DNA from 4 places in the Streptomyces sp. NPDC008121 genome. Region 2 is predicted to be linked to each of the others. Evidence: riboswitches for the same ligand, from Rfam matches in the RefSeq annotation. Region 2 holds a riboswitch; each other region holds the start of a gene.
What was found. Region 2 has a riboswitch for cyclic di-AMP ahead of ACFZBD_RS09655 (NlpC/P60 family protein). Riboswitches for the same ligand answer to the same signal wherever they lie in the genome.

Region 1 (2,189 bases), on a different contig from region 2:
GAGGGCGTGGCCCAGCGCCTGGAACGGGCCCTGGCCCGCGAGGGCACCCGGCGGACCGGCCTGGACGCCGCCGAGGGGTTCACCACCGCCGTCCTCGCGGAGATCCCGCGCGGCGCCGGTCTCGTACGGGTGGTGAACCGCGGGCACCCGGAGCCGCTGATGCTCTACACCGACGGCGGCCTGACCATGCTGGCGCCGAGCCAGGCCGCGCTGCCGCTCGGCATGGGCGACCTGGCCGCCTGGCCGGACCGGGCCGACGAGACGCCGTACCCGCCGGGCGCCACGCTGCTCCTCTACACCGACGGCCTCTCCGAGGCGCGCGACGCCCACGGCACCTTTTACGATCCCGCCGAGCGGCTGGCCGGCCGGATCTTCCCCGGACCGGAGGAGCTCCTGGACGCGCTCGTCGACGACGTGCGGCGGTACACGGGCGGCGGGACGACGGACGACATGGCGCTGCTGGCGGTGAGCCGCCCGGCACGCGGGCAGCCGGAGCGGCGCCGGACCATGCCGGTGGTGCCGTGACGGCCTGCGGTGACGCCGACTGTGGTGACCATCTGTGATCGAAAGGTCCCGCTCCGATAACAATTGACGAAACATCAGATTCGGTTTCGTCGGCGCCTTTTCACTGAAACAGGGTCATGTGGGGGGCAAGTCGGGCCATTACCCCGCAATCCCATGAACGATCAGTAGGAACAGCTTGGAATACAGACCCCCTGTCTATTAACGTTCGATAACGCAGCGCGGTCGTCCCAGCCGTCGTTAGAGACGGCACCGTGCGCACGCGCCGAATCCTGAAAAGGAACCGGGGAACCACTACTTGGGGTGAATCGGGCGCTTTCGCACCTGTGCGGCAGTGCTCGTAGGAGACCTTCCTGCTCCGAACCCGTCAGCTAACCCGGTAGGCGAGAAGGAAGGAAAGGAGCACGCCTCCGTGGCGTCCAACACCCCTGCCCCCGAAGCCCCCTTCGACGCGTTCGGTGCCTCGGGTGCCGCCGGGACGGACAACGACACCGGCGCGTGGGAGGAGTGGAATCCCACCGAGGACTCCCTCCGCCAGCAGGCCCGCTCCGGTGGCCGCCACCGCGTGGTCAAGCAGCGCTCCGGCTTCGCCCGCTCCTCCACCGTCCTCGGCGTCGGTGTCATCGCCGCCGTCGGCGCCGGCGGCCTGGCCACCGCCCAGGAGAAGCCGGCCGTCTCCATCTCCCTTCCCGACCTCGACCTCCCCGACGCCTCCGAACTGCCCGGCGTCGGCGAACTGATCGCGGACGGCACCGGCGGAACCGAGGGCGTCGACGGCGCCGGTACGGACAACCTCCAGCCGCTCACCGCCACCCTCGCCCTGCCCGCCGAGGCGACCGGGACGGCCGGCTCCGCGAACGGATCCGCCTCCGCCGCTTCCGCCTCCGCGTCCACCGCCGACGCCGGCGAGGCGTTGCGCGCCCGCATCCTCCAGCAGGCCGAGCAGCAGCAGGCCTCCGCCGACGCCGCCGAGAAGGCCGCGGCGGAGAAGGCGGCCGCCGAGAAGGCCGCCGCCGAAGCGGCAGCCAAGGCGAGCGCCGCGGAGAAGGCCGCCGCAGAGGCGAAGAAGAAGGCCGAGGCGGAGGCGGCGGCCAAGGCCGAGGCGGAGCGCCTGGCCAAGCTCGCCGCGAGCTACGCCTTGCCCACCTCCTCGTACGTCATCACCTCCACGTTCGGCGAGTCCGGCTCGATGTGGTCCTCCGGCTACCACACGGGCCTCGACCTCGCCGCCCCCACCGGCACCCCGGTCAAGGCCGTCCACGGCGGCACCATCAAGTCGGCAGGCTGGTCCGGCTCGTACGGCTACCGCATCGTCCTGGAGCTCGCGGACGGTACCGAGGTCTGGTACTGCCACCTGTCCTCCATGACCGCCTCCGCGGGCCAGTCGGTGGGCACCGGCGAGACGATCGGCCGCGTCGGCGCCACCGGCAACGTCACCGGCCCGCACCTCCACCTGGAGGTCAAGACCCCGGGCGGCTCCGGCGTGGACCCGGCCGCCTGGCTGCGCGACAAGGGCCTGAACCTCTGACCATCGCCCGCGGGCCTGAACGACCGCGGCCAGGTCCTGAAGTCCGCGGGGCCTGAACGACCGCGGCCAGGGCCTGAACTCCGCGGCGAGGGCCTGACCGTCCGACCGCTCGGCTGCGCGCGAGGGGCCTGAGCGTCCC
Region 2 (2,189 bases):
CCATGGCAGACCATCAGGAAGCATCCGTCACGCTGCCGAGCGATCCCGCCTCGGTGTCCGCCGCCCGCAGATACGTGGACGACGTCCTCCGGGGGTGGGGGCTCGAGGACGACAGCGACACCGGCGACACGGTCCGGCTGATCGTCTCGGAGCTGGCCACCAACGCCGTTCAGCACACCTTCGGGCAGTCGCCCACCTTCACCGTCGACGTCCGGCTGGAGCGCGAGGAGCGGTTGTACGTCGGGGTCACCGACAGCCACCCGCGCTGGCCGCGAAGACTCCCGGCCGCGGTCCAGCAGGACAACGGCCGGGGGATGGTGATCATCCGTTTCCTCGCGGCGGAGGCGGGTGGCCGGCTCTCGGTCACTCCGACCGACGAGGGCGGCAAGACGGTCTGGATCGACCTGCCCTGGGCGCTCCGGCGCCCGGTCTCGGCGCCGCTCGCGGGGACCTGACCGGGCGTCGGGCCGCGGCCCCCGGCTCCGCGGCCGGCAGGGCGCCCTCAGCCGGTCTCCGGCAGCGCGGTCGGACGACCCGTCAGCGGACCCTGCCGTAGTAGATCTTCGAGGACCAGATCTTGTCGAGCTTGACCCAGGAGCCGGTCTTGGGGGAGTGCCAGATCCTGTTCTGACCAGCGTAGATGCCCACGTGGTAGACCCTTCCCCCGGAGTGGAAGAAGACCAGGTCTCCGTGCTTCCTGCTGGAGGCGGAGATGTGCTTGGTCTTGTTGTACTGCTGCTGCGCCGTACGGGGCAGTGACTTGCCCGCCTTCTTGTACGAGTAGACCGTGAGCCCCGAGCAGTCGAACCGGCTGGGTCCGGACGCGCCGTACTTGTAGGGCGCTCCCTTCTTGGAGGCGGCGACGCTCAGGGCCTTGTTGGCGTGTGAGGTCGCGGCCTGGGCCTCTGGTGCGGCACCTGGTGCCAGCAGCGTGCCGCCGACGGCGGCGAGGGTGAGAGCCGAGACGGCTCCGGCCCGGGACAGCAGGGACGGGACATGAATCTGCGCGGTCATGCGCAACCCTTCGTCAGCCGCCTGTGAAGGATGACCTGTCGGGTTCGGGCAGGCGAAGATGCCCGGCCGCGGCTGCGGCTTCACCCCGAGGAACGGCCCACGTGCCCGGTCGTCCCGTGTTGCTCGGGTCCTCCACTCCTGCCGATCCACCTCTGTCGACCAGACGTCCGGGACAGCGGCAGGACTCGGCGTCCGCCCGGACCGCCCCGCCGTGGTGGCGGGGGCTTGTCGTCGTCACGGATCTTGACCCACATCCGGGGTGAAATCCGAGTTGAAACGGCGATATGTGAGGCTCCTCACGACTGACCCGTTCGGGTGGACAAGAAGGTTTCGTGATCTTCAGAGGTTTGCCCAAGGGGCCCCGCACCAGGGGTGGAACGCCTGATTCAGCCAGATGTGTACACCTGCCGTGCAACCCGCCCCGGTCATATGTGGATTCGTCGACTACGCCGAACGGGGGAGGGATTCTGCGCACCTCGTGGGCCGAGTGGACCTCGACACGACACGCGGGAATGTCAACTCGCCGGAGTCCTCGGAAGAGTGACCCGTTCCGCCCGCCGCTCGCCGTCCGAACGGTGACCCGTTCCGCCGGCCCCTCGCCGTCCAGCACGCGCAGCGCACGGGCCGGCGGGTCGGCGTGCACCTCGCTCTCGCCCGCAGGGGGAGCCGATCTGCAGCGAGATGCCCCTCGCGCCGGCCCCTTGGAACCGAGCCGCGTGCCCGCCCCTGCGCGCACGCGAAAGCCGCGTGCCCCCGTCCGCTACAGCGGGGGCACGCGGCCGTTTTCGTGGGGGCGTCAGCCCACCGGGGCCGGCTGCGGCGCCGGAGTGGTCTCCGGCTCGGTGGCCGGCCGGGTGCGGCGGCCGCCCAGGGCGACCGCGGCGAGGCCCAGCGCCGCCCAGACGCCGAGCACCAGGAGCGGTGAGCCCGCGCCCGCGCCGTCGAAGAAGGCGACCGACCGCAGCGCCGATCCGCCGGCGCCCGGCGGCAGCAGCTGACCGAGCGCCCCGGCGGGCGCCGGCAGCAGTTCGGGCGCGCTGGCCGCACCGGAGAACGGGTTGCCGAGCAGCACCATCAGCAGCGCCCCGAGGCCCAGGCCCGGCTTGCCGAAGAGGGCCGCGAGGCCGGCGAGCGTCGCGCCGATGGCGAGCACCGTCAGCCCGAGGACCCCCGCC
Region 3 (2,189 bases), 460 kb from region 2:
GGACGTGGTAGGCCAGGAAGGTCGGCTCGATCACCTGGAGCAGGCCCTTCGAGGGGGTGCCCTTCACGGCGTTGGAGTCCCAGAGGTTGATGGCCTGGGGGTTGCCCGAGGACTCCCGCATGATGTTGCGCTGGATGCCCTCGTAGCTGCCGGGGATTCCGTACGAGGCCATGATGTCGAGCGACTCGCGGATCCAGCCGTCGAGGTCGTTGCTGTAGCGCGGGGCGGTGGGCGCGGCGGCGGGAGCGGCCGGCTGGGCGGCCTTCACGGGGGCGGCGCCGCGCTCCTGCGAGCGGCTGGCGCGCTCGGTGCTCGTGCTCGTCGCGCTCTTCGGCTTGGCCTTGGCCTTCGCCTTGGGCTGCGTCGCCTTGGCCTTCGCGGGGGCCTTGGGTGCGGCGGCCGCCTGCTTGCGGATCGTCAGTTCGAGACCCGGGTGGATAAGTGACGGATTGTCACCGACAACGCTTCGGTTGATGTTGTAGAGCACCTTCCAGCCGCCCCGGACGCCCTGTTCCTGTGCGATCAAGGAAAGGGAATCACCGGACGCGACCGTATAGGTGCGGGCGGTCGAAGCGGCAGCGGCGGGAATCGATTCTTTGATCTTTTCCGCGGCGCTGGAAACGGTCTTCTCCGCGGCAATGGCGGTGGGGGTCCCGGAAGCCGGGGCGGGCGCGGCGTGGGCGGCGGCCGTCGCGACCAGAGGCAGGGCCAGGGCCGCGCCGCCGGTGCCGGCCAGGGTGAGACCGCGGGTGAGGGTTCGGTGCTTGGGGCGCCGGTGCTTACCGTGTGCAGGCATGATGGGTTCCTCTCCGGCGCCTGCGGGGTGAGCTGTCGGGTTCGAGCTGGAGATGCCCGGCCGCACGCGTGCGACTTCACCCCGATCCGATCCGGAATCCCGAACCGGAGAGAAAAGTGGGTCCCCCGCTCCTGCCGACGGGTGAATAGGTGGTCTTTCGGGCGGTGGCAGGATTCGGCGATCCGTCCGAATGCAGGTGACCGTAGGCGAGAAATGTCGGCGAAAACAAGTCTCCGATGACGCGGTTAATTGCGGAATGCGCGCGCCTTGTGTGACGTGGCCCTCGATCGAGCGCCGGGCGGTGCCGAACTTCCTTGCGCGGTACGGAATCGACGGGTGGGTGGGCACGGTTCCACGCATCGCCGTGATTCACGTCACTGAGTAAGTAATGTCGTTCTTTATCGCTTGTTCTCCGGAGTGTGCAGAACAATAAGGTTATGCGGCCAATAAACCTGAATATCCCTTTTGGGGCGATAGCTCCGGGGGGTGGTGGGCCTGGAAAGGGCTGTCTTGCGGCGCAAGGTAGTCACCACTACCATGCACCGCATGACAAAGGAGCTGCCGGGCGCCGGTGACCAGCGGCGCAGTCAGCTTCTGCGCGGGGTGCTCGACCTGTGCCTGCTCTCCCTGATCGGCGAACGGCCGCGCTACGGCTACGAGTTCGTCGAAGCGCTCACGGAGAGCGGCCTGGAGCTGGTGAGCGAGGGCAGCATCTATCCGCTGCTCGCCCGGATGGAGCGGGCCGGGCTCGTCGAGTCCTATCGCGCGCCGTCCTCCAGCGGCGGCGCGCCCCGCAAGTACTACCGGCTCACCGGCCCCGGCCGGGCCGAACTGGACAGCGGGCGGACCGTCTGGCGGGAGTTCTCCGCGCAGGCCGGCCGCATCCTGACCGCGACCACCGACCGGGCCCCGACCGAGGCCCGGGCCGAAGCGGCGGCCGGGACCGGCGAGCCGCCCGACACCGACGCACCCACGGGGGAGAAGACCACATGACAACCGAACGCATACTCGCGATATGCCGCAGCAACTGGGAGTACCGGGGCATCGACGACGCGACCCTCCGCGACATGCTCGCCGAGCTGGCCGCGCACCTCCAGGACGCCGAGGCCGCCGGGCGCACGCCGCGTGACGTCGTCGGCGAGGACGTCACGGCGTTCGCCGCCTCCTGGGCCCGGGCGCGCAGGCCGCTCCACCGCCGCGCGGCGCGCCTCGCCGCCATGATCACCTTCATGGCGGGCCTCCTGCTGCTGCTCGCCCACCTGCGCCACTGGACGCCGGGCGTGGACGTCACCCCGGGCCGGACGGCCTTCTGGGGCGCCATCGCCGTGACGACCGTCGCGCTGGAGCTGCGCCGAGGCTCCCTGGGGCTGGGCAAGGGCTGGCTCGTCGCGCT
Region 4 (2,189 bases), on a different contig from region 2:
CGGCGGCCTGTCGTACGCGACCAGTGCGGACCTCGCCAGCCGGGCGCAGCAGATCACCGTGGCCGAGCGGGCGTTCGCCGCGGGCGGCACCGAGTGGGCCACCTGCGCCCCGATCGCCGGTCTGACCAACGACGGCACCGCCCCCGACGTCGACCCGGGGCCTCCGATCACGCCGGAGGAGCCCACCGGGCCGGCCGCGGAGTCGAACCGGACCGACGGCCTCCCGTCCGCGTCCGCCACCCCGGGGACCTCCCCGATCGCGCCCGTCACCCCCCGGGCGTCCGCGCCCGCCACGTCCGCGCCCGCCACCCCGGCGACGCCGGACGCCTCCACGGCCACCGGCGCGCCGGAGTCCGGGACCCCGTCCGAGCCGGTCGCCCCCGGCACCGGCAAGCACCGCGGCGGCGCCGCCCCCGAAGAGCCGGGCCAAACGGACACCACGCGCGAAAGCGGTACGGAAGCGAGCCGCGAGGGCGGCCGTCACGCCTCGCCGGGCGAGCCGGCCGAGGGCGCGACCGGGATTGACGGGACGACAAAGGGCGCCACCCCTGGAGAGCCTGCGGACAATACGGGCACTCCCGGCACTGCGGACGAATACACCGTCAAGCCGGGGGACAACCTCACCGAGATCGCCCAGCAGAACGAGCTGCCCGGCGGCTGGACCGCCCTCTATGACGCCAACCGTGGAACGGTGGGTGCCGACCCGGACCTCATCCTCCCTGGCCAGAGCCTCGACCTGACCCCCGAAACCGTCCCCGCGCAGGGGTAGTTAGGGGCTGTATGTCCGGTTCTGTGCAAGTGAGACAAGGGTCTCTTTGCCCCAACTGGCGTGTCACGTCCGCAAAGTTTGCTCCTGTCGCCTCTCACCTGCGTAAACGGCTTTTGGGCAGGGGCAAGGAGGGGTGATTTCTCCCCTATGGACCTCTTTGAACTTCACGGGGGTCTGTGTTTACGGTCGACACCGCTCGCCACCGCGGGCCCCGTCGACCGGGAACGCCGAATCCTGCCGTCGGTCGATGGGAACAGTCGTCGCGCAAGCGCCGTAGGCAGGAGCGGGGGACCCAAGGTAAGCGCCGGTCCCGGCCGTTGAGAGACGGCCGGAACACCGGCTTGGGGTGGAGCCGCGTGCTGGTCACGCGGCCGGACAACTCACTTGGTCCGAACCCGACAGCTCACCTCGCAGGCGTCGGTGAGGAGAACTCCATGCTGCTTTCGGGTAAGGGCAAGCACCGTCGCGCTTCCAAGGCCACCCGCGCCGTCGCGCTCGTCGGCGTCGCCGGTGTCGCCGTCGCCGCCCCGCTGATGACCGCGGGCTCCGCCTCCGCCGCCACGTCCTCCGAGTGGGACGCCGTCGCCCAGTGCGAGTCCGGCGGCAACTGGTCCATCAACACCGGCAACGGCTACTACGGCGGCCTGCAGTTCTCGGCCTCCACCTGGGCCGCCTACGGCGGCACCGCGTACGCCGCCTCCGCCGACCAGGCCTCCAAGTCGCAGCAGATCCAGGTCGCCGAGAAGGTCCTGGCCGGCCAGGGCAAGGGTGCCTGGCCGAGCTGCGGCGTGGGCCTCTCCGGCGCCTCGTACGACGGCGGCTCCGCCGAGCAGGCCGCCCCCGCGCCGGAGCGCAAGGCAGAGCAGCCGACGACCCGCAGCGAGAAGCGCACCGCGCCGAAGGCCGAGAAGAAGGCCGCGCCGAAGAAGACCGTCACCACCCCCACCGGCAAGAAGGTCGAGAAGGGTGACGGCGAGTACAAGGTCAAGGCCGACGACACCCTGAGCACGATCGCCGCCGCCCACGACGTCAAGGGCGGCTGGGCGAAGCTCTTCGAGCTCAACAAGGACATCGTCGACGACGCCGACCTGATCTACCCGGGCCAGCAGCTCCACCTGAAGTGAGCCCGGCGGCCCGTGCGCGTCCGGCGGCTCGCACGGGCCCCACGACCCTCCCGCGGTGACCACCCCGGTCCGCAGCGCCCTTCCCCCGAGCGCTGCGGGCCGGGGTTCCGCGCGTCCGGGCCCCACCCGTGGTTACCGCCGAGTAGATCTGAGGGCCTTTGGCCCCATATGCATGCCCCCGGGTCCTTTTTCGTCCCAGCGGGCGGGCGCCCGGCCGACGGGAGCCCCGGAGCCGGTTAGGCTCTTGCCGCAAGGCCAAAGAGACCCTGCGCCGCATGCTTCACATCTAGCTTCAC

Region 1: another riboswitch for cyclic di-AMP. It lies ahead of ACFZBD_RS14375 (peptidoglycan DD-metalloendopeptidase family protein); the one in region 2 lies ahead of ACFZBD_RS09655 (NlpC/P60 family protein).
Region 3: another riboswitch for cyclic di-AMP. It lies ahead of ACFZBD_RS07655 (transglycosylase SLT domain-containing protein); the one in region 2 lies ahead of ACFZBD_RS09655 (NlpC/P60 family protein).
Region 4: another riboswitch for cyclic di-AMP. It lies ahead of ACFZBD_RS29805 (transglycosylase family protein); the one in region 2 lies ahead of ACFZBD_RS09655 (NlpC/P60 family protein).

What each region holds. Positions count from the first base shown of each region.
Region 1 covers NZ_JBIBHT010000004.1:16,983-19,171, reverse strand. Annotated here, with positions in the region: gene ACFZBD_RS14380 (SpoIIE family protein phosphatase) at 1-525, shown strand, start outside; cyclic di-AMP (ydaO/yuaA leader) riboswitch at 776-923, shown strand; gene ACFZBD_RS14375 (peptidoglycan DD-metalloendopeptidase family protein) at 935-2,050, shown strand.
Region 2 covers NZ_JBIBHT010000002.1:934,546-936,734, reverse strand. Annotated here, with positions in the region: gene ACFZBD_RS09660 (ATP-binding protein) at 3-455, shown strand; gene ACFZBD_RS09655 (NlpC/P60 family protein) at 538-1,014, opposite strand; cyclic di-AMP (ydaO/yuaA leader) riboswitch at 1,018-1,190, opposite strand; gene ACFZBD_RS09650 (ABC transporter permease) at 1,811-2,189, opposite strand, start outside.
Region 3 covers NZ_JBIBHT010000002.1:471,111-473,299, reverse strand. Annotated here, with positions in the region: gene ACFZBD_RS07655 (transglycosylase SLT domain-containing protein) at 1-796, opposite strand, end outside; cyclic di-AMP (ydaO/yuaA leader) riboswitch at 801-986, opposite strand; gene ACFZBD_RS07650 (helix-turn-helix transcriptional regulator) at 1,343-1,789, shown strand; gene ACFZBD_RS07645 (hypothetical protein) at 1,786-2,189, shown strand, end outside.
Region 4 covers NZ_JBIBHT010000010.1:92,430-94,618, reverse strand. Annotated here, with positions in the region: gene ACFZBD_RS29810 (transglycosylase family protein) at 1-769, shown strand, start outside; cyclic di-AMP (ydaO/yuaA leader) riboswitch at 1,029-1,201, shown strand; gene ACFZBD_RS29805 (transglycosylase family protein) at 1,204-1,893, shown strand.